DNA from 2 places in the Leclercia sp. AS011 genome. Region 2 is predicted to be linked to the other one. Evidence: predicted binding sites of a transcription regulator. Region 2 holds the regulator's gene; the other holds the start of a gene.

Region 1 (11,888 bases), on a different contig from region 2:
TTGGCTATAACTGCGTGGAATAAAAAGCGGTATTGCGCGCACAAAAAAGCCCGGCGGCGCTTCGCTTACCGGGCCTACGAACCCTGCTTTTGTAGGCCGGGTAAGCGCAGCGCCACCCGGCAACAACCAGCTGATTAGTAAAGTTTTTTCGCGCAGTCCAGCCAGTCACCTTTGAACGGACGCTTCATGCTTTCGATAGCGTCGATGATGTCGTGGTGAACCAGTTTCTCGTTCTGAATACCGACGCAACGGCCGCCGAAGCCCTGCAGCAGCAGTTCAATAGAGTACGCGCCCATACGGGAGGCCAGGATACGGTCGTAAGGACCCGGGGAGCCGCCGCGCTGGATATGGCCGAGAACGGTGGCGCGGGTTTCGCGTTTGGTTTCGGTTTCGATGTAACGCGCCAGCTCTTCGATATCACAGATGTGCTCGGTGATAGCCACGATGGCGTGTTTTTTACCTTTGGCGATCCCGGCTTTGATCTCAGCGACCAGGTCTTCACGGCTGAATTCCACTTCCGGAACCACCACGAACTCACAGCCGCCGGCAATCGCCGCCGCCAGGGTCAGGTCGCCACAGTAGCGGCCCATCACTTCAACGATGGAGATACGCTGGTGAGAAGAAGAGGTGTCGCGCAGACGGTCAATCGCTTCAACCACGGTGCCCAGGGCAGTGAAGAAACCGATGGTGTAGTCGGTACCTTTGATGTCGTTATCGATGGTGCCTGGCAGACCGATGCACGGGAAGCCCATTTCGGTCAGGCGTTTTGCACCCATATAGGAACCGTCACCACCAATAACCACCAGCGCGTCGAGGCCGCGTTTCTTCATGTTCTCGATAGCCACTTCACGGATGCGCTCTTCGCGGAATTCCGGGAAACGTGCGGAACCCAGGAAGGTACCGCCGCGGTTAATCATGTCGGATACACTGTAGCGGTCGAGCTGCACCATGCGATCTTCGTACAGGCCCAGATAACCGTCATAGATACCAAAAACTTCCAGACCTTCCGTCAACGCAGCACGAACCACACCACGAATTGCCGCGTTCATGCCGGGCGCATCACCGCCGCTTGTCAACACACCGATTTTCTTAATCATGACTACCTCTGAACTTAGGAATGCAAAAATGAAAGCTGTTGCCGGAAGACTTCTGACGACCAACGAATACTGCAAATAGTATATCAATCACTTCCAGCTGAATTGATTCAGGTCAGGCCATATGGCGGTTATTTTTCCACAAAATGCTGGCCTGGTTCACTTTTTTACAACGAATTACGAAAGCTCAAAATGTCCATTGCCTGGCTTAGGTACGACTGAGCAGGGATCCTGGTGAATAATGACGTCTGACCCCGGGAAACGCTGCAAAATCGCCTGCTCCACCTGCTCAGCCACCAGATGTGCCTGAACCAGCGGCAGGTTATCTTCCATTTCTAAATGAATCTGAATAAAGCGGGTCGGCCCTGACTGCCGCGTGCGAAGATCGTGAGCACCGCTGACGCCTGGCCAGGAGGTCACAATTTCAAAGATTTCATGCCGTTCTGCGTCTGGCAAGGCGCGATCGAGAAGCGACTGCACCGCATCGTACCCCATGCGCAACGCACTGTATAAAATATAAAAGCCAATCCCTAACGCAAAGAGCGCATCGGCCCGGTGCCAGCCATACCAGGCCAGACCGAGCGCAATCAGGATCGCGCCGTTCATCATAACATCAGACTGATAATGAAGCATATCGGCCCGTACCGCCTGGCTTTGCGTTTTACGCACTACCCAGCGCTGGAACGTTACCAGAACCAGTGTGCTAATAAGTGCTATAACCGTGACGACGACGCCCACGCCGGGATCTTTCATCGGCGACGGGGTATAGAGATGCTGAATACCGGTTAAAAAGAGGAACAGCGCCGAACCGGAAATAAACATGCTTTGCGCCAGCGCCGCCAGCGACTCCGCTTTGCCGTGACCAAAAGTATGCTCTTCATCCGCTGGCTGCAAGGAGTAGCGCACCACCCACAGGTTAGTCACCGAAGCGGCAATATCCACCAGCGAATCCACCAGCGCCGCCAGAATACTGACTGAACCGGTATACCACCACGCGAAAATTTTAATCACCAAAAGACACGACGCCATGATCGTCGCAGCGATTGCGGCCCGGCTGACCAGCCGTCCATAGGATTGATTCATAAACACTCCTGTCATGCTATGCCGCTAGTATAACGGATGCAGCGGAGGCAATAAGATCAATAAACGATTACCAGGTTTGTATGACGGGCAAAAAAAACCCCCTCATCATGAGGGGGAAGACAGGGATGGTGTCTATGGCAAGGAAAACAGGGTCTACTGGTTACTACGGGTATTGCTACTAAAAAGCGTTGATTCAGCGTTCTTTTGCATCCGTGCAACCTCGCGCAACTGATCCATACGTTGCTGGTGTTTCTGGTTCAAAACCGCTTGCTGCTCAGGCGTTAGCAGGTGGAACATCTGGTTGCGGACCTTGGCCATTTCGACCTGTCGGGCAACCTGCTCCTGCGCCATTTTGTCTGCCTGAGCGCGTACAGCGTTTTCGTCAAAATTTTCTGCGGTGACAAGGCGGTGCATTGTCTCCATTTCGCTAACATTAACAGGGGGCTGGTCATGACGAGCCCGCTGCATCAGATCTCGCATCTGTTGACGCTGATGTTCGGTTAAACTTATGCCGTCGAACATATGGCCCTGGCCGCTGTGCTGCGCGATGCCCTCTACTGGAGAGCGGTTATCGCCGGTGATAGCTCCAGCAGCCTGGCTAAATGCACTAAACGCCAGCGTTGAGGCCATGACGGCAGCGGTAACTTTGCGCATCACTTACTCCCAAAATCTTTCGTGTCGCGATTCAACGAGAGACAGTCTACGATTCAGGCTGCAAACATGCGTCAGGGGGTGTAAAACAACGTAAAGTCATGGATTAGAGAGCCTTGATGACGTAATTTCTGCCTCGGAGGTATTTAAACAATGAATAAAATCCTGTTAGTTGATGATGACCGAGAGCTGACATCCCTTTTAAAGGAGTTGCTCGACATGGAAGGCTTTGACGTGTCGGTGGCCCATGACGGGGAGCAGGCGCTGAGTCAACTCGACGATAGCATTGACTTGCTTTTGCTCGACGTCATGATGCCGAAGAAGAACGGTATCGACACCCTTAAAGAGCTGCGCCAGACACACCAGACCCCTGTCATTATGCTGACCGCGCGCGGCAGCGAACTCGACCGCGTACTCGGCCTTGAGCTGGGTGCCGATGACTATCTACCTAAACCCTTTAACGACCGTGAGCTGGTGGCGCGTATTCGGGCGATCCTGCGCCGTTCCCACTGGAGCGAGCAACAGCAGAACACCGACAACGGTTCGCCAACCCTTGAAGTGGACTCCCTGAGCCTCAATCCGGGCCGCCAGGAAGCCAGCTTTGACGGCCAGGCGCTGGAGCTGACCGGCACTGAATTCACCCTGCTTTATCTGCTGGCGCAGCATCTGGGCCAGGTGGTATCACGTGAACATCTGAGCCAGGAAGTGCTGGGTAAACGCCTGACCCCGTTCGACCGTGCGATTGATATGCACATCTCCAACCTGCGCCGCAAATTACCGGAGCGCAAGGATGGTCACCCGTGGTTTAAAACCCTGCGTGGACGCGGCTATCTGATGGTGTCCGCTTCATGATAGGCAGCTTAACCGCCCGCATCTTTGCCATCTTCTGGCTGACGCTGGCCCTGGTGTTAATGCTGGTTTTGATGTTACCCAAACTCGACTCACGCCAGATGACGGAGCTCCTTGATAGCGAGCAACGTCAGGGTGTGATGATCGAGCAGCACGTAGAAGCAGAGCTGGCCATCGATCCGCCCAATGATTTGATGTGGTGGCGCAGGCTGTTTCGCGCTATCGAAAAATGGGCACCCCCGGGACAACGCCTGCTGCTGGTTACCAGCGAAGGCCGTGTGATCGGTGCCGATCGCAATGAAATGCAGATCATCCGCAACTTCATCGGCCAGGCGGATAACGCCGATCATCCGCAAAAGAAAAAATATGGTCGGGTAGAGATGGTGGGGCCGTTCTCCGTCAATGACGGGGAAGATAATTACCAGCTCTATCTGATTCGTCCGGCGAGCAGTTCGCAGTCCGACTTTATCAACCTGCTGTTTGACCGCCCGCTGCTGCTCCTGATTGTCACTATGCTGGTGAGCTCACCGCTGCTGCTGTGGCTGGCGTGGAGCCTGGCGAAACCGGCGCGTAAGTTGAAAAACGCTGCGGATGAAGTGGCGCAGGGCAACCTGCGGCAGCACCCGGAGCTGGAAGCCGGGCCGCAGGAGTTCCTGGCGGCGGGTGCCAGCTTTAACCAGATGGTGGCCGCCCTGGAGCGGATGATGACCACCCAGCAGCGTCTGCTCTCTGATATCTCCCACGAACTGCGCACCCCGCTGACGCGTCTGCAACTGGGCACCGCCCTGCTGCGCCGCCGTAGCGGAGAGAGCAAAGAGCTGGAGCGTATCGAAACGGAGGCCCATCGTCTGGACAGCATGATCAACGACCTGCTGGTGATGTCCCGCAATCAGCAGAAAAACGCGCTGGTCAGCGAAACGGTGAAAGCCAACCACCTGTGGCATGAGGTGCTGGATAACGCGGCATTCGAAGCGGAGCAGATGGGGAAATCCTTCACCGTCAACTTCCCGCCAGGGCCGTGGCCGCTGTACGGTAACCCCAACACGCTGGAGAGCGCGCTGGAGAACATCGTGCGTAACGCCCTGCGCTATTCACATACCAAAATCGAGGTGGCATTCTCGGTGGATAAAGACGGCATCACCATCAACGTCGATGATGATGGTCCTGGCGTGAGTCCGGAAGATCGCGAGCAGATTTTCCGTCCGTTCTACCGCACCGACGAAGCCCGTGACCGTGAGTCTGGCGGCACCGGGCTGGGGCTGGCGATTGTCGAGACCGCGATGCAGCAGCACCGCGGCTGGGTGAAAGCGGACGACAGCCCGCTGGGCGGCTTGCGGTTAACGCTGTGGCTACCGTTGTATAAGCGTTCGTAGCTGTGAGTGCCGGGTGGCGGCTTCGCCTTACCCGGCCTGGTTTCTACGGATGACTACTTTCCCCACAATCTCCGCCTGTTATCTTCGATCTTGTTGCTCAGTCGCCGCTTCTGCATGGTTCGGGTCCAGCTGGTGGATAACCCCGCCGCTGACAGCAAGCGGTGATACTGCTCATCATCAAAGGGCATATGCCAGGCGATAGCGCAGGCGTCATGTACCGAGACGTCGCTCAGCCGGGAGACGAGCTCCAGCGGCGCATCTGCCGAAACCTGCCCGTCCAGCACCACACGATACAACCAGCCGGTTTTCGCGGCGTTCTGCATCTGCGTGGCCATGTCGGTAATGCCGAAGTGGAAGTTAAGTTTGAAGCACGGCGAACGTGGCTGGGTCACCTGGATCAGGGCCTCACCCCAGCGAAAGATATCCCCGATAAAGACATTCTTCTCCGTCAGCCCTTCCGTCGAGAGATTCTCGCCAAACGCCGGGGCGACAAACAACGCTGCCTGCGCGGGGAATTCCGTTATCCAGTGCTGATAATGTTCGCGCGGATAGTGGCACAGCGCGCGGTCGGGCCCGCCGTGGATTTTCTTTTCGGCCTGTTCGTCACCCGCAAGCCCGAGATCGGTTAGCCTCAGCTCACCGTCGACCTGAATTTTAGCGATGGCGCTCGGGCGGCTGCCGTCGTAATCCCTTACCTTGCCTGTAAAGACGTTCACCGGATAGTGCATCTCTGCTCCTTCAGACATAAAAAAAGCGAGTCATCAGACTCGCTTCTCACAGGCGGCTTTGCAACCTTATTTTTTAGCGGCGAAACGTGCTGCTGCTTCGTCCCAGTTCACCACGTCCCAGAAGGCTTTGATGTAGTCCGGACGACGGTTCTGGAATTTCAGGTAGTAAGCGTGTTCCCACACGTCCAGGCCCACGATTGGGAAGCCGGATGCGCCAGAGATTGCTTCACCCATCAGCGGGGAGTCCTGGTTCGCGGTAGAAACCACAGCCAGTTTGTCGCCTTTCAGTACCAGCCACGCCCAGCCAGAGCCGAAACGGGTAGCAGCGGCTTTTTCAAACTCAGCTTTGAAGTTCTCTACGGAGCCGAAGTCGCGCTCGATAGCGGATTTCAGGTCGCCCTGCAGGGTAGTACCGGTTTTCAGGCCTTTCCAGAAGAAGCTGTGGTTAGCGTGGCCGCCCGCGTTGTTACGCAGAACGGTTTTCTTGTCAGCTGGCAGTTGATCCAGTTTGGTGATCAGCTCTTCAGCAGGCAGGTTAGCGAACTCTGGCAGGCTTTCCAGCGCCGCGTTGGCGTTGTTAACGTAAGTCTGGTGGTGTTTGGTGTGATGGATTTCCATCGTCTGCTTGTCGAAATGCGGCTCAAGGGCGTCGTAAGCGTACGGCAGGGATGGCAGGGTATAGCTCATAATCATCTCCATTATTGTCGGGCGGCAAACGTGTTAATGCCGCGTAAGCAGTTGGTTCATTATAGTTAATTAAATGATATTGAAAATGTTTATCAATGCCGTAGTTTTAATAAGGTTATAACTTTTCGTTATGTGACTGATCTGGCGGGGCGTGCGGTGGACCTGATGGGCAAGCAGAGATTCTATTACGCGGCGTTATGGCTGCGATGGCGCCACTGCACCGGGGTCATCCCCACTTCACGGTTAAACACCACCGAGAAATAGTTACTGTCTTCAAAGCCGCACTGCATGGCAACTTCGCTGACCATCAGCTCGGTATGTTGCAGCAGATACTGCGCGTGGCAGATCCGCAGCTGGCGCAGATAGTGGTTCACCGTCATGCCGGTCTGGGTGCGGAACTGCTGGCGCAGGGCGCGCTCGCTGCACTGCTCCTGCTCGCAAAACTTCTCCAGCACAAAGCTGCGGTTCAGGCTGCCCGCCAGAGCGGTGATCAGCTTATCCAGCAGCGCTTCCGGCTCGCTGGCATCCGGATTGTCCGGAGCGTAGCGGTAGCGTTTGAGCATAAGCGCCAGTTGGGCAAACAGCAGCTCGGCCATATCGTACGCATGGGGGTCGTTCTTCTGACTCTCCTGTTCCAGCTGGGCGATCACCGGGCGTACCTGCGCCATACCGTTGCTGCCCAGTCGCCAGTGGGGAGTGCCGCCCGCCCTGAGAAAACCGGGGATGTTCGCCCCCCAGTCCACGTTGAGCTTCAGCCGGTCGGGGCAGTAGATGATGTTCTGTAGCACCAGATCGTTGACCGAGGCGTAGGAGTGTTTGTCTTCCGCGCGAATATAAAAAAGATCGCCCCGGGTGATGCGGTAAGGGCGATCGTTGAGGATATGCAGGCCGTTACCGCGCCATACCAGCACCAGCTCGCAGAAATCGTGGGTGTGCTCGGCAAAGACATTTTGCGGATAGCGGTCGGCGACCGCGACGGCCTGGGCGGCGGATGCAAAAAAATCGGCTCTGCGAAGAATCAACTGTCCTGCCACATCACAACCTCTACCCGGGAACAACCTGCCATTATTACCCGGTTTGCGGCAATAAAACGGTGATTTTCCTCGCGTTACTGAAGCGAGGCATCCCGGCCCTGGCGAATGTCGCGCGGGGACCAGGCAAATTCCCGGCGAAACAGGGTCGAAAAGTGGTTACTGTCGCCAAAACCGCAGCGATAGGCGATATCGGTGACGCTCTCGTCAGTGTGGCGCAGCAGGTGACGCGCTTTGATCAGCCGCAGACGGTTCAGGTAGCGCTGGGGCGTCTGCCCGGTGTGCTGTTTCAGCTGGCGATGCAGGGTGCGCAGCGAGAGGGAAAAGTTATCCGCCAGCGTCTCCCAGCAGACATCCTCCGCGAAGTGATCTTCCAGCCAGGCCATCAGCTGGTTGAGTCGGGCGTCGTTATCCGCCGCCCCTTCCACCAGGCTGCCGCGACGCAGCAGCACCAGCAGCTGCATAAACAGGATCTCGCGGCTGGCGAGGGCGTGGGTGGTCTGCCCCTCTTCGGACTGCTCCATCTGGCTGACCAGCTGACGCACCTGCTGCAGCGTGGCCTGATTCACCCGCCAGTGCGACGGGTAGTGCCCATCCTGCTCCTGGGGCAGCAGCTGGTTCAATCCCGACAAAAACTGGAACGCGTCCGGAGAGCGATAGAGCACGTTGGTCAGGCACAGGTTGTCAGTGTGTTCATACATATGCCGGTCATGATCGCGCACAAAGCACACCGTACCGCCGCTGATGGTGTACGGCTGTCCGTTGAAAACATGGATGCCCGTGCCGTGTTCCACGATGACGATCTCATGAAAATCATGATGATGTTCCGGAAAGGCAGCCTGGGGCAGCCGCGGCTCAATCGCCACAGGCGAGTGGCCTGAAGGGAAAAAATCCACGCTGTGCAGTACGGTCATAACGGGTCACCAGATGATAAATGTTCTCAAAATAGTAATTTAGGGTTTCCCGGCTCACCTTAAATTTTCGACAGCAAATGGCGCAAAGCCTGTCACTTTTTCAAGAAACGGCGGGAAAGATCCGGAAATGCGCCCACCGTCACATCCCCCGAATTCCCGGTGATTAGCGGGAAATGTGAACTCCCTCACGTTCATCTTTGCTTTCTTGCCAGCCCCTGAAATGCGCTGTCAGTGGCAAGAAGGTCGCTGACGCTTCTCTTTTTTACACTGTCCGGCAATGACTACAGGAAGGACCGGACCATGACTTTTCGCCATTGTGTGGCTGTCGATTTAGGCGCATCCAGCGGCCGCGTAATGCTGGCGAGCTACCATCGCGAGCAGCGCACCCTTCTGCTTCGCGAAATCCACCGTTTCGTGAACTGCCTGCAAAAGCAGGACGGTTTTGACTGCTGGGATATTGATGCCCTGGAAGCAGAGATCCGCGCCGGGCTGAATAAGGTGTGTGAAGAGGGCATTCACATCGACAGTATCGGGATCGACACCTGGGGGGTGGATTACGTGCTGCTGAACAGCAAGGGCGAGCGCGTGGGCCTGCCGGTCTCCTACCGCGACAGCCGCACCGACGGGGTGATGGCCCATGCGCTGGCGCAGCTCGGTAAAGCGGAGATCTATGGCCGCAGCGGCATTCAGTTCCTGCCGTTTAACACCCTCTATCAGCTGCGGGCCCTGGTGGAACAGCAGCCGGCGCTGGTGGCGAACGTTGCCCACGCCCTGCTGATCCCGGACTACTTCAGCTACCGTCTCACCGGCCAGATGAACTGGGAATATACCAACGCCACCACCACCCAGCTGGTGAACATCAATTCCGACTCCTGGGACGAGAACCTGCTCAACTGGACCGGGGCGCCGCGCGACTGGTTTGGCACCCCTACCCATCCGGGTAATGTGATCGGTCACTGGATCTGCCCGCAGGGCAACCACATTCCGGTGGTCGCCGTCGCCAGCCACGACACTGCCAGCGCGGTGATCGCCGCCCCGCTTGCCAGTAAAGATGCCGCCTATCTCTCCTCCGGGACCTGGTCGCTGATGGGCTTTGAGAGCAAAACGCCCTACACCAGCGACAACGCCCTGGCGGCGAACATCACCAACGAAGGCGGGGCCGAAGGCCGCTACCGGGTGCTGAAAAACATTATGGGCCTGTGGCTGCTGCAGCGGGTGCTGAAAGAGCAGAACATCACCGATTTGCCTGCGCTTATCGCAGAAACCGAAAAGCTGACGGCCTGCACTTTCCTGATCAACCCCAACGACGACCGCTTTATCAACCCGGCCAACATGAGCGCCGAGATCCAGGCCGCCTGTCGCGAAAGCGCCCAGCCGGTGCCGGAGAGTGCTGCCGAGCTGGCGCGCTGCATCTTCGACAGCCTCGCTCTGCTGTATGCCGAGGTGCTGCACGAGCTGGCTACCCTGCGCGGTAAGCCGTTCAGCCAGCTGCATATTGTCGGCGGCGGCTGCCAGAACCAGCTGCTTAACCAGCTTTGCGCCGACGCCTGCGGTATCACCGTGATCGCCGGGCCGGTTGAGGCGTCGACGCTCGGCAATATCGGCATCCAGCTGATGACCCTCGACGAGCTGACCAACGTCGACCAGTTCCGTCAGGTGGTGACCGGCAACTACGGCCTGACCACCTTTACCCCTCATCCCGATCATGAGATTGCCCGCTACCGCACGCAGTTTCAGCAACAACGACCGACAAAGGAGCTTTGCGCATGACCACTCAACTTGAACAAGCCTGGGAACTGGCTAAACAGCGTTTCGCCGCCGTGGGCGTGGATGTCGAGGAGGCTCTGCGTCAGCTCGACCGTCTGCCCGTCTCTATGCACTGCTGGCAGGGCGATGACGTGGCCGGTTTCGAGAACCCGGGCGGAGCGCTGACCGGCGGGATCCAGGCCACCGGCAACTATCCGGGCAAGGCGCGTAATGCCGCCGAGCTGCGGGCCGATCTGGAGCTGGCCCTGAGCCTGATCCCGGGGCCAAAACGCCTGAACCTGCACGCCATCTATCTGGAGTCCGACACCCCGGTCGATCGCAACGCCATCAAGCCGGAACATTTTAAGCGCTGGGTCGAGTGGGCCAAAGTTAACAAGCTGGGGCTGGATTTTAACCCTTCCTGCTTCTCACACCCGCTGAGCGCCGACGGCTTTACCCTCGCCCACGCCGACGATGAAATCCGTCAGTTCTGGATCGACCACGTGAAGGCCAGCCGTCGCGTGTCGGCGTACTTTGGCGAGCAGTTAGGCACCCCGTCGGTGATGAATATCTGGATCCCGGACGGGATGAAAGACATTACCGTCGACCGCCTCGCCCCGCGTCAGCGCCTGCTGGCAGCGCTGGATGAGGCAATGAGCGAGAAGCTGGACCCGGCGCACCACATCGACGCCGTGGAGAGCAAGCTGTTCGGCATTGGTGCTGAGAGCTACACCGTGGGCTCCAACGAGTTCTACATGGGTTACGCCACCAGCCGTCAGACCGCGCTGTGCCTGGACGCGGGTCACTTCCATCCTACCGAGGTGATCTCCGATAAAATTTCTGCCGCGATGCTCTATGTGCCGCACCTGCTGCTGCACGTCAGCCGCCCGGTGCGCTGGGACAGTGACCACGTGGTGCTGCTGGATGACGAAACCCAGGCTATCGCCAGCGAAATCATCCGCCATGACCTGTTTGACCGGGTGCACATCGGCCTCGACTTCTTCGATGCCTCCATCAACCGCATCGCGGCCTGGGTGATCGGCACCCGCAACATGAAAAAAGCTCTGCTGCGCGCCCTGCTGGAGCCTACCGCCGAGCTACGTGCGCTGGAGGCCGCGGGGGATTACACCGCGCGTCTGGCGCTGCTGGAAGAGCAAAAATCACTGCCGTGGCAGGCGGTATGGGAGATGTACTGCCAGCGCAACGATGCCCCGGCGGGCAGCCAGTGGCTGGATACCGTGCGGGCGTATGAGCAGGACGTTCTCACCGCTCGTCAGTAAATAACATTGCCGGGTGGCGCTTCGCCTACCCGGCCTACGTTTAGCTGTAGGCCCGGCAAGCGAAGCGCCGCCGGGCATTTTCAAAGGAAACACAGAATGCAGACCATCACTCAATCCTGGTTCGTCCAGGGCATGATCAAAGCCACCTCCGACGCCTGGCTGAAAGGCTGGGACGAGCGCAACGGCGGCAACCTGACGCTGCGCCTGGACGATGCAGATATTGAACCCTTTGCCGCCGACTTCCATCAGAAGCCGCGCTATATCGCCCTGAGCCAGCCGATGCCACTGCTCGCCAACACGCCGTTTATCGTTACTGGCTCCGGCAAGTTCTTCCGCAACGTGCAGCTCGATCCGCAGGCCAACCTCGGTGTGGTAAAAGTGGACAGCGACGGCGCGGGCTACCACATACTTTGGGGGCTGACGGACGAAGCGGTACCAACCTCTGAGCTGCC
Region 2 (11,888 bases):
CCGCGCCGGGCAAAAACAGCCCGTTCCGCGATCGCAGCGTGGAAGAGAACCTGGCGCTGTTTGAAAAAATGCGTGCTGGTGGTTTCGAAGAGGGTAAAGCCTGTCTGCGTGCCAAAATCGACATGGCCTCGCCGTTTATCGTGATGCGCGATCCGGTGCTGTACCGCATTAAGTTTGCCGATCACCACCAGACCGGCAGCAAGTGGTGCATCTACCCGATGTACGACTTCACCCACTGCATCAGCGATGCGCTGGAAGGCATTACCCACTCACTCTGTACTCTGGAGTTCCAGGACAACCGTCGCCTGTACGACTGGGTGCTGGACAACATCTCTATTCCGGTGCATCCGCGTCAGTACGAGTTCTCTCGTCTGAATCTGGAATACACCGTGATGTCCAAGCGTAAGCTGAACCTGCTGGTGACCGACAAGCACGTTGAAGGCTGGGATGACCCGCGTATGCCGACCATCTCCGGTCTGCGTCGTCGTGGCTATACCGCGGCCTCTATCCGTGAGTTCTGCAAACGCATCGGCGTGACCAAGCAGGACAACACCATTGAGATAGCGTCGCTGGAATCCTGTATCCGCGAAGATCTGAACGACAATGCCCCGCGCGCCATGGCGGTTATCGATCCGGTGAAACTGGTTATCGAAAACTATCCGCAGGGTGAAAGCGAGCTGGTGACCATGCCGAACCATCCGAGCAAACCGGAGATGGGCAGCCGTGACGTGCCGTTCAGCGCAGAGATCTGGATCGATCGCGCCGACTTCCGTGAAGAAGCTAACAAGCAGTACAAGCGTCTGGTGATGGGTAAAGAAGTGCGCCTGCGTAATGCCTACGTGATCAAAGCCGAGCGCGTTGAGAAAGACGCTGAAGGCAACATCACCACTATCTTCTGCACCTACGATGCCGAGACCCTGAGTAAGGATCCGGCCGACGGTCGCAAGGTGAAGGGTGTGATCCACTGGGTGAGCGCGGCACATGCGCTGCCGGTTGAAATCCGCCTATACGATCGTCTGTTCAGCGTGCCAAACCCGGGCGCGGCAGAGGATTTCCTGGAAGTGATTAACCCGGATTCACTGGTGATCAAACAGGGCTTTGCCGAGCCCTCCCTGAAAGCGGCCGTTGCCGGTCATGCTTATCAGTTCGAGCGCGAAGGCTACTTCTGCCTCGACAGCCGCTACGCAACCGCTGACAAACTGGTATTTAACCGTACCGTCGGCCTGCGTGATACCTGGGCGAAAGCGGGCGAGTAATCCCTTTCGTCTTTGAAAAACGCCGCGCACTGCGGCGTTTTTTTTGCCTGCCATAAAGCCATTAATCCTTCAAATCTTCGCGATGCGAATTAATTCTGTATCTTAAAACACTTCTCTTTCTCTACCTTTTCGCAAATTATCCAATTCCACTACTGTTAACGGTAGATAACCTGTATTTATTAAAAATAAATCGCTCATTCTGCACATTATTTTAAATAAAAATTCTTCCCCATCTCCTTTGTTACAAATCGCAACCAAATATGTGCGCTTTGTCATAATCCTGACTTTTGATCGCTGAAAAGCATTGATAATTCGCGTCGCGAAAAATAGTCTAAGAACAGGAGATGTAAGCGGGTATTTCCGGTTACCTCCACTTTTTACTTTTTTGTTTTTCGCCGTTTAAGGCGCTTTGAATACGTCAAAGAGGATTAATTATGCGTACGTTTAGTGGCAAACGTAGTGCGCTTGCGCTGGCTATCGCCGGTGTTACAGCAATGTCAGGCTGGATGGTTTCTCCAAAAGCCCAGGCCGAAGGTTTCATTGATGATTCTACCCTCACGGGCGGTGTCTATTACTGGCAGCGTGAACGTGACCGCAAAGATGTCGAGTCAGACAAATACAAAACTAACCTCGCACACTCCACCTGGAACGCCAACCTTGATTTCCAGTCCGGCTATGCTGCCGATATGTTCGGTCTCGATCTGGCTGCGTTCACAGCCATCGAAATGGCGGAAAATGGCGACAGCGGCCATCCGAACGAAATAGCTTTCTCCTCCAGCAACAAAGCCTATAAAGAGGACTGGTCCGGCGATAAGAGCGGGATCAGCCTGTACAAAGCGGCGGCAAAATTTAAATACGGTCCGGTATGGGCGCGCGGCGGCTGGCTGCAACCAACCGGGCAAACCCTGTTAGCGCCGCACTGGAGCTTTATGCCAGGTACCTATCAGGGTGCCGAAGCCGGGGCCAACTTTGACTACGGTGATAGCGGCGCGTTGAGTTTCTCTTACATGTGGACTAACGAATATAAAGCGCCGTGGCACCTTGAGATGGACAAGTTCTATCAGAATGACAGAAAAACCCGCGTCGACTATCTCCACTCCTTCGGCGCGAAGTACGATTTCAAAAATAACCTGATTCTCGAAGCCGCCTTTGGTCAGGCTGAAGGTTTCATCGATCAGTACTTTGCCAAAGCCAGCTACAAGCTTGATATCGTGGGTGGCCCGCTCTCAACGACCTATCAGTTCTACGGTACGCGTGATAAAGCCGACAGCGGCACCGTGAACGATATCTACGACGGTACGGCATGGCTGCAGGCGCTGACGCTGGGCTACAAAGTCGGTCAGGTCGATTTGCGTCTGGAAGGGACCTACGTGAAGGCGGAAGGTCAGCAGGGTTACTTCCTGCAGCGTATGACGCCAACCTATGCCTCTTCCAACGGGCGTCTGGACGTGTGGTGGGATAACCGCTCCGACTTTAACGCCAACGGCGAAAAAGCGGTCTTCTTCGGGGCGATGTATGACCTGAGCAACTGGAACCTGGCGGGCTGGAGCGTCGGCGCATCCTATGTCTACGCCTGGGACGCGAAACCGGCAGACTGGTTAATCAACAGCGCCGGTCAGCGTGAAGATATCGCCTCGAACAAGATCAAAGAGTCTGCCTACAGCCTGGATGCGAGCTACACCCTGCAGGACGGTCGCGCGAAAGGGACTATGTTCAAACTGCACTTCACGCAGTATGACAACCACTCCGATATCCCAAGCTACGGCGGCGGCTACGGCAACATCTTCCAGGACGAGCGTGACGTGAAGTTTATGGTTATCGCCCCGTTCACCATCTTCTGATGACAACCCGGGCGGGGGCGATCCCCGCCTGACTGGAACCGTTATGCTGAAAAGAATCGTACTGGTCGCGGTGCTGGCATCAGGACTGGCCGCCTGCGCACAACCGCAAACCCAGAAAGAAGACACCCGTCTGAAAGAGGCCTACAGCGCCTGCATCAATACCGCTGAAGGATCGCCTGAGAAACTCGAAGCCTGCCAGAGCGTGCTGGACGTGCTGCGTCAGGAGAAGGCGCACCAACAGTTTGCGACCCAGGAAACCGTCCGGGTGGCGGATTACCAGGCCTGTATCCAGGCGCGTAAAACGGGTAACAATCAGGACGTGACCAAAAACTGCGATAAAATCTGGCAGGAGATTCGCAGTAATAACAGCAAGTAATCCGCTGTCTTTAACGCCCGGTGGCGCTTTGCTTACCGGGCCTACGGGAGATTTCACCCTGGTAGGCCCGTGTAAGCGCAGCGCCACCGGGCTTTTTGACATAATGACAGGCAAAAAAAAAGCCAACCGTCAGGTTGGCTCAGAGTCTTAGCGGAGATTATTTCGTGTCGTGCGCGTGGTCATCTTCGCGGCAGTCGCCTTCGGCACAGTGGCCATACAGGTACAGACTGTGGTTGGTCAGACGAATGCCATGACGTGCGGCAATTTCGCGCTGACGTAATTCGATGGAATCATCGCTGAATTCGATCACTTTGCCGCAGTCGAGGCAAATCAGGTGATCGTGATGATGCTGCTGCGTCAGTTCAAATACGGATTTACCGCCTTCGAAATTATGACGCGTAACGATGCCTGCATCGTCGAACTGGTTCAGTACACGGTAAACGGTAGCCAGACCAATCTCTTCGCCCATGTCGATCAGACGCTTGTATAAGTCTTCCGCACTGACATGATGGTTATCCGGACCCTGAAGCACTTCCAGGATTTTTAACCGTGGAAGCGTGACTTTCAGTCCGGCCTTCTTTAATGCGGTGTTGTTGTCAGTCATGCGGAATCTGTCCTGTTGCTAAACGATTCACTTCTAAGGAAGAAGTGACAGAAAATGCACCTGGGATAATGCGTCTCATTATAGAAGTGCCATGGCGTAATGAAAACTGCAAGTCTCAAGTAAAGTATGCTTATAAAAACGTGGTACCGCCAACAAAGTTGTTACAAGGTTCCCCGTTTACTCCTGGATCATTGTACAGGTATGGCAGCAAAAGTTAAAAATTTGTAGCAATTATTTTGATTGGTATTACCTATCAATGCGGCGCAACTTTAGCGTTGCGCCGCGACATCATCAGGCATTGAGGATGTCGTCGAGGTGCAGCTCTTCGCGAACCTGTTTCACCCATTTGTCGACACGCTCGGCGGTCAGTTCCGGCTGGCGATCTTCGTCGATGGCGAGGCCCACGAAGTGGTTATCATCGGCCAGACCTTTGGAGGCTTCGAAGTGGTAACCGGCGGTTGGCCAGTGACCCACGATCACCGCGCCGCGTGGCTCAATGATGTCGCGAATGGTGCCGAGGGCATCGCAGAAGTACTCTGCGTAGTCTTCCTGATCGCCACAGCCGAACAGGGCCACCAGTTTGCCGTTGAAGTCGATCTCTTCCAGAGACGGGAAGAAGTCGTCCCAGTCACACTGCGCTTCACCGTAATACCAGGTCGGGATGCCCAGCAGCAGAATATCGTAACCTTCGATATCTTCTTTGCTGCTTTTCGCAATGTCATGCACATCGGCAACGTCTTTACCTAACTGTTTTTGAATGTTTTTTGCGATGTTCTCGGTGTTACCCGTGTCGCTGCCGAAAAAAATGCCGATGATTGCCATGAGTAAAATAACCTCTTGATACTTAATGGTATGGTGGCGCAATTTAGCCACGGATAAGGGCAATCATAGCAGAACAGAGAAGCCTGCGGAAACTGCTATCACGCAGGACTGCACTCTGTGCTACATGAAAGCAACAAGAAGGGGAGTTTTCTGACTTAAGCTTTGCCGTGCCATTTCCCGAGCTGCGCGATCAGCATCTCTTCGATAAGCTCACTGCGGCTGATCTCACGGGCATTCGCCAGCTCGTTCAGCGCATCGACGGCGTCAGCGTTCAGTTTCAGCTCGACGCGTTTAAGCCCACGACTTTTATCGCGTTTAAGCTGATTGCGCTTATTGATGCGCAGCTGTTCATCACGCGATAGCGGATTGGTTTTCGGTCGTCCCGGGCGACGCTCATTCGCGAACAGATCTATTGTCGTGCGGTCCGTGTGTTCTTTGGCCATGATTCTGAGACTTCGGGGGAAACAAGACACCCTGCTAATGCCCGGGCGATAAGCGCGCCATCATACATCACCGAAAACGGCACGCCAACGACTGGAGGCCCGCAGGCGACCAGTCGCTCTCTTTTTAATCAATTTTCGATGTCAGCGAGGTAACGGCGGATAGCGCGCAGCACCGCGTCCGGTTTTTCAGCATGGACCCAGTGTCCGGCCCCGGCAATCACGTGCGCCCGCGCCTGAGGGAATTGCCCCAGCAGCGCCTCACGGTACGCCTCGGTCACATACGGCGAATTACCGCCGGTAATAAACAGGGTGGGGTGCGGCCACGCCGCTACCGGCTGCCAGCCGACGATCTGGTTGTACTGATCCCAGAGCACCGGCACGTTGAAGCGCCACTGGCCATCGACAAAGGATTTCAGCAGGAACTGCACGACACCTTCTTCGTCCAGATGTTCACGCATCACCGTCGCGGCCTGCTGGCGAGTGCTGACGCCTGCGTCCGTGACGGCGTTAATGGCGGCGAAGATCTCATCGTGGCGACGCACGTCGTAATCGACCGGCGCGACGTCGATCACCACCAGCCCGGCAATTCGCTCTGGCGCGAGCGCCGTCAGCGCCATCACCGCTTTGCCGCCCATTGAATGACCAATCAGGATCGCCTTTTCTATATTGTGCTCATCCAGAGTATCCAGCAGATCCTTGGCCATATCGGCGTAGGTCATCTGCGGCGAACGCGGCGACAGACCGTGGTTGCGCATATCTACCTGCAACAGCGCGTGGTCGGTCACCAGATCCCGTGCCAGCACGCCAAGGTTATCCAGGCTGCCAAACAGGCCATGCACCAGGACGATGGGAGAATTATTGTGCGGCGATTGTGCAGATTGCGCTCGGGTATTCAATTTCATGGCAAAGTTCTTTTTTTACGTATGTCAGGTTAGGGTATCATGTTGACCATTCTGCCGCCCGGCTGCAAGGAAACAGTTAATTCTGACTTTTGCCGCCATTCTGGCTTGACGCTATCCGCTGTTGGGTTTTGAACTTATACTCCCAACGACTTGTATTCAGATAAGATATCGCACTGGATTAAGATGAAAACAATCGAAGTTGATGACGAGCTTTATCAGTATATCGCCAGCCAGACGCGGCACATTGGTGAGAGCGCGTCCGACATTTTACGGCGCATGCTGAAAATTGCCGCCGCCTCGCAGTCTGCCGCTCCGGCCATCAAAGAATCGCGCCAGCCCGCTGCGGTTGCGCAGGAAAAGCCGCTGTCACCGGTAAAAGACAAAGTGCGTGCGATGCGCGAATTACTGCTTTCCGACGAATACGCTGAGCAGAAGAAAGCGGTTAACCGCTTTATGCTGGTGCTGACTACACTCTATTCACTGGATAACAACGCATTTGCCGACGCGACGGAGTCACTTCACGGTCGTACCCGCGTCTATTTCGCGGCTGACGAGCAAACGCTGTTACAGAATGGCAATCAAACTAAGCCCAAGCACCTGCCTGGTACACCGTACTGGGTGATCACCAATACCAACACCGGACGCAAGCGCAGCATGATCGAACACATCATGCAATCCATGCAGTTCCCGGCGGAATTGACTGATAAGGTTTGCGGCACTATCTAACCCTTGCATCAGAAGGACCAGGCAATGGCAAATCACAATCGTGCGGGTCAACCTGCACAACAGAGCGATTTGATTAACGTCGCCCAGCTTACCGCGCAGTACTACGTGCTGAAGCCGGAAGTGGGTAACGCAGAACACGCAGTGAAGTTTGGTACATCCGGGCACCGCGGCAGTGCGGTACGTCACAGCTTTAACGAGCCGCATATTCTGGCCATTGCTCAGGCCATCGCGGAAGAGCGTGCCAAAAATGGCATCACCGGTCCGTGCTACGTTGGTAAAGATACCCACGCCCTGTCAGAGCCAGCCTTTATTTCCGTGTTGGAAGTGCTGGCCGCCAACGGCGTGGACGTCGTGATTCAGGAAAACAACGGCTATACCCCGACCCCTGCGGTCTCAAACGCTATTCTGGTGCATAACCAGAAAGGTGGCGCGCAGGCGGATGGTATTGTGATCACGCCGTCCCACAACCCGCCGGAAGATGGCGGCATCAAATACAATCCACCTAATGGCGGCCCGGCTGACACCAACGTCACCAAAGTGGTGGAAGATCGCGCCAACGCCCTGCTGGCCGACGGCCTGAAAGGCGTGAAGCGTATTTCCCTGGACGAGGCGATGGCCTCCGGCCACGTGAAAGAGCAGGATCTGGTGCAGCCGTTCGTCGAAGGGCTGGCGGATATCGTCGATATGGCGGCGATCCAGAAAGCCGGTCTGAAGCTGGGCGTTGATCCGCTCGGCGGTTCCGGTATCGAATACTGGAAACGTATTGCCGAGCACTACAAGCTGGATCTGACCATCGTTAACGACCATGTCGATCAGACCTTCCGCTTTATGCACCTCGATAAAGACGGCGCGATCCGCATGGACTGCTCCTCTGAGTGCGCGATGGCCGGCCTGCTGGCGCTGCGCGACAAGTTCGACCTCGCCTTCGCCAACGACCCGGACTACGACCGTCACGGCATCGTCACCCCGGCGGGGCTGATGAACCCGAACCACTACCTGGCCGTTGCCATCAACTACCTGTTCCAGCATCGTCCACAGTGGGGCGCAGAGGTTGCCGTGGGTAAAACCCTGGTCTCCTCCGCCATGATCGACCGCGTGGTGAACGACCTGGGCCGCAAGCTGGTGGAAGTGCCGGTGGGCTTCAAGTGGTTTGTGGATGGTCTGTTCGACGGCAGCTTCGGTTTTGGCGGCGAAGAGAGCGCGGGGGCATCCTTCCTGCGCTTCAACGGTACGCCGTGGTCTACCGACAAAGATGGCATCATCATGTGCCTGCTGGCAGCGGAAATCACTGCCGTCACCGGTAAGAACCCGCAGGAGCACTACAACGAGCTGGCAGCCCGTTTCGGTGCCCCGAGCTATAACCGTCTGCAGGCTTCTGCTACTTCTGCACAGAAAGCGGCGCTGTCTAAACTGTCTCCTGAAATGGTCAGTGCCAGCACCCTGGCGGGTGACCCGATCACTGCCCGTCTGACGGCAGCACCGGGTAACGGCGCGTCGATTGGCGGCCTGAAGGTGATGACCGAGAACGGCTGGTTCGCAGCCCGTCCATCCGGTACCGAAGATGCGTACAAAATCTACTGTGAAAGCTTCCTTGGCGACGAGCACCGTCAGCTGATCGAGAAAGAAGCGGTGGAGATTGTGAGTGAAGTGCTGAAAAACGCATAAGTGCGGTAGGTGTGCCGGGCGGCGCTGCGTTTGCCCGGCCTGGAAATTCAAACGGCAACCCTGGGGTTGCCGTTTTTTTATTAGCTCAGTTTATTCTTTAGCTCAAAGCGCGGCGATACCAGCCCGTAGAGCGTCCAGCCCATAAAGGTCACCATCGCCCCGTACAGCATCGCTTCCTGGCCGGAAGAGTAGAGGGCATAGAAACTGTAAATTGCCCCCACCAGCGCCACAATATTGGCCACCTTCGCTTTGCCCGGGTCGACTTTCGCCACCTTCTGAATAATCACCAGCGCCGCCATCGACAGAATGTACGGGATGATATTGGTCACCACCGCCAGGTTGACCAGCACGTTGAACTGGCTGTTCAGCGACGGGCTGATGGTCATCAGCGACAGACCGCTCTGGAAGACAACAATCGCCAGCATCCCTTGCACCGGTGCTTCTGATTTGGTGACGCGGGAGAAGATTTTCGGGAAGTAACCCGCGTCGGCCGAGGTTTTAAACACCTGGGCGATGGTGAACTGCCAGCCGAGGAGTGAACCGCAGCACGACATTACCATCAGACCCATGATCACTTTCCCGACTTCCGGAGTGAACATCTGCGCGAAGGCCAGCCCGAACGGCGCGGTAGAGTTGGCGAGATCCATGTTCGGCACAATCCCGGCAATCACGTTGGTGGAGACGATATAGATCACCGCCGCGCCCAGAGTTCCGCCCAGCACCGCAATCGGCACGTTCTTCTCCGGATTTTCCACCACTTCGGCGTTAGCACAGGCGGATTCCAGCCCGAGGAAGGCCCATAACGTCATGGCGATGGACGAGCCTACGGCGGTGAAGAACGGCACATGGTGCGGGTTCCAGGAGTTGGCGTACAGCGTCGGGCTAAACCAGAACCAGCCGATGATGCACAGCCCGACCACCGGGATGATCACGCCCCAGACGGTAATGCTGCTGAGCTGTCCGGTAATGCGCGCCCCGCCAAAGTTGGCGACGGTGCAGATCCACAGCACGCCGATGGTGGCTAAACCAATTTGTACCGGGCTCAGCGTTGCGCCGAATAACTCGGTACCGTAACCCACCGCCGAAATCGCAATGGCGACGTTAGCGATCAGCAACGATACGCCGTAGGTATAGTTGGCCATAAAGTTACCCGACTTACCGAAGGCATATTCGGCATAGCCGCCCATCCCGCCTGACTTGCGGCTGAACATCCCGCACTTGGCGAAGGCCCACGCCAGCGCCATCGAACCTACCGCCGTCACCAGCCAGGAGATGATCGAGATGGTCCCCACCTCCGCAAGCTTGGTGGGAAGCATGATAATGCCGGAGCCCATCATGTTGACCATGGTGAGGATGGTGAGCTGCACCACCCCCATTTTGTTGGATTTACTCATAATGTCTCTCCTTTCAGCAGCGCGGGCTGAGCGGCAGGTTGTTTGATGACGTAGCAGCGAACCTGTTTACGTCCGTCACACTCTTCGACGTAGACGCCCTGCAGTTCCGGGGCAAAGCCCGGCAGCAGGTTGATCCCCTCTTCGAGAGCGGCGAAGTAGCGCAGCACCGATCCACCCCAGATCTCACCCGGAACCACACACAGCACGCCCGGCGGATAAGGGAGGGCACCTTCAGCGGCAATCAGGCCTTCCGCATCGCGCAGGGAGACCAGCTCGACCTCGCCGCGCAGGTAGGCGTAGTTGGCGTCCTGCGGGTTCATCATCACCCGTGGGAAGTGCGATTTACGGAACATCTCTTTCTGCAACTGCTTCACGTTATGGCGGGCGTACAGCTCATGCATCTCCTGACAGATCTGGCGCAGGGTGTAACCGGCGTAGCGTTCCGGGTACTGTTTACAGATCGACGGCAGCACCTCTTTCAGCGGAGCATCGGTCTGGAGCAGTTTCTCGAAGCGCACCAGCTGGGCGACCAGCTGCTGCAGCTTACCCATATCTTCCGCAGGGGTGAGCAGGAACAGGATCGAGTTGAGATCGCATTTCTCCGGGACGATGCCGTTTTCACGCAGGAAGTTAGCCAGAATGGTGGCCGGAACGCCGAAATCGTCATACTCACCGGTGCGGGCATTGATCCCCGGCGTAGTCAGCAGCAGTTTGCACGGATCGATAAAGTACTGGTGCTCGGCGTAGCCTTCAAAAGCGTGCCAGTTCTCGCCCGGTACGAAGTGGAAGAAGCGCAGATTGGTGGCAATGTCGGCGGTGTCGGCACTTTCCCATGGACGGCCATCCACCGTTTCCGGCACAAACGGGCGAATGAACTGGCAGTTTTGCAGGATCAGCTTGCGCGCCTCGATACCGTTCACCACGCAGTCCATCCACATGTTGCGGCCGCTTTGCCCCTCATGCATCCGGGCGTTGATATCCAAGGCGGCAAACAGCGGATAGAACGGGCTGGTGGAGGCGTGCATCATAAAGGCGTTGTTCAGACGTTTATGCGGGACATAACGCTGCTGGCCTTTAATGTGGCGGTCTTTCTTGTGGATCTGCGAAGTCTGGGAGAAACCCGCCTGCTGTTTATGCACCGACTGGGTGACCAGAATGCCCGGGTCGTTCTCGTCCAGCTCCAGCAGCAGCGGGGAGCAGTCCGCCATCATCGGGATAAACTGCTCGTAACCTACCCAGGCAGAGTCAAACAGGATGTAATCGCAGAGATGACCAATCTTATCCACCACCTGACGGGCGTTATAGATGGTGCCATCGTAGGTGCCGAGCTGGATCACCGCCAGGCGGAACGGACGTTGGTCACGTGCCCGGCCCGGCGCCACCTCTGACACCAGCTCGCGCAGATAGCTCTCTTCAAAGCAGTGGGCATCGATACCGCCGATAAAGCCGTACGGGTTACGCGCGGTTTCGAGATAGACCGGTGTGGCCCCGGCCTGCAACAGCGCCCCGTGGTGGTTGGATTTATGGTTATTACGATCGAACAGCACCAGATCATCCGGGGTGAGCAGGGCGTTAAGCACCACCTTGTTGGAAGAGGACGTCCCATTCAGCACGAAGTAGGTTTTATCCGCATTAAAGACTTTCGCCGCATGCTGCTGGGCGATACACGGCGCGCCTTCGTGGATCAGTAGATCGCCCATCGCCACATCGGCATTGCACAGGTCGGAGCGGAACAGCGTCTCACCAAAGAAATCGACAAACTGATTACCCGCCGGATGACGACGGAAGAACTGCCCGCCCTGATGCCCCGGGCAGTCAAAGGCGCTGTTGCCCTGGGCGACGTAATCCACCAGCGCGCG

Evidence for each region. Region 2 encodes Fur, which represses iron uptake genes when iron is present. Its sites were predicted from a motif close to ATAATAATGAGAACNACTATCAA; they were not measured.
Region 1: sodA (superoxide dismutase [Mn]) is a predicted target of Fur. The motif match lies at 6,539-6,561, and genes of this name have one in related genera.

The regions. Positions count from the first base shown of each region.
Region 1 covers NZ_JBBCMA010000008.1:52,675-64,562, forward strand. Annotated here, with positions in the region: gene pfkA (6-phosphofructokinase) at 135-1,097, opposite strand; gene fieF (CDF family cation-efflux transporter FieF) at 1,272-2,177, opposite strand; gene cpxP (cell-envelope stress modulator CpxP) at 2,331-2,831, opposite strand; gene cpxR (envelope stress response regulator transcription factor CpxR) at 2,982-3,680, shown strand; gene cpxA (envelope stress sensor histidine kinase CpxA) at 3,677-5,050, shown strand; gene yiiM (6-hydroxyaminopurine reductase) at 5,104-5,778, opposite strand; gene sodA (superoxide dismutase [Mn]) at 5,845-6,465, opposite strand; gene rhaR (HTH-type transcriptional activator RhaR) at 6,651-7,499, opposite strand; gene rhaS (HTH-type transcriptional activator RhaS) at 7,574-8,410, opposite strand; gene rhaB (rhamnulokinase) at 8,711-10,180, shown strand; gene rhaA (L-rhamnose isomerase) at 10,177-11,436, shown strand; gene rhaD (rhamnulose-1-phosphate aldolase) at 11,533-11,888, shown strand, end outside.
Region 2 covers NZ_JBBCMA010000001.1:2,225,422-2,237,309, reverse strand. Annotated here, with positions in the region: gene glnS (glutamine--tRNA ligase) at 1-1,256, shown strand, start outside; gene chiP (chitoporin ChiP) at 1,691-3,097, shown strand; gene chiQ (ChiQ/YbfN family lipoprotein) at 3,144-3,473, shown strand; gene fur (ferric iron uptake transcriptional regulator) at 3,631-4,077, opposite strand; gene fldA (flavodoxin FldA) at 4,369-4,899, opposite strand; gene ybfE (LexA regulated protein) at 5,055-5,342, opposite strand; gene ybfF (esterase) at 5,471-6,244, opposite strand; gene seqA (replication initiation negative regulator SeqA) at 6,428-6,970, shown strand; gene pgm (phosphoglucomutase (alpha-D-glucose-1,6-bisphosphate-dependent)) at 6,995-8,635, shown strand; gene potE (putrescine-ornithine antiporter) at 8,716-10,029, opposite strand; gene speF (ornithine decarboxylase SpeF) at 10,026-11,888, opposite strand, start outside.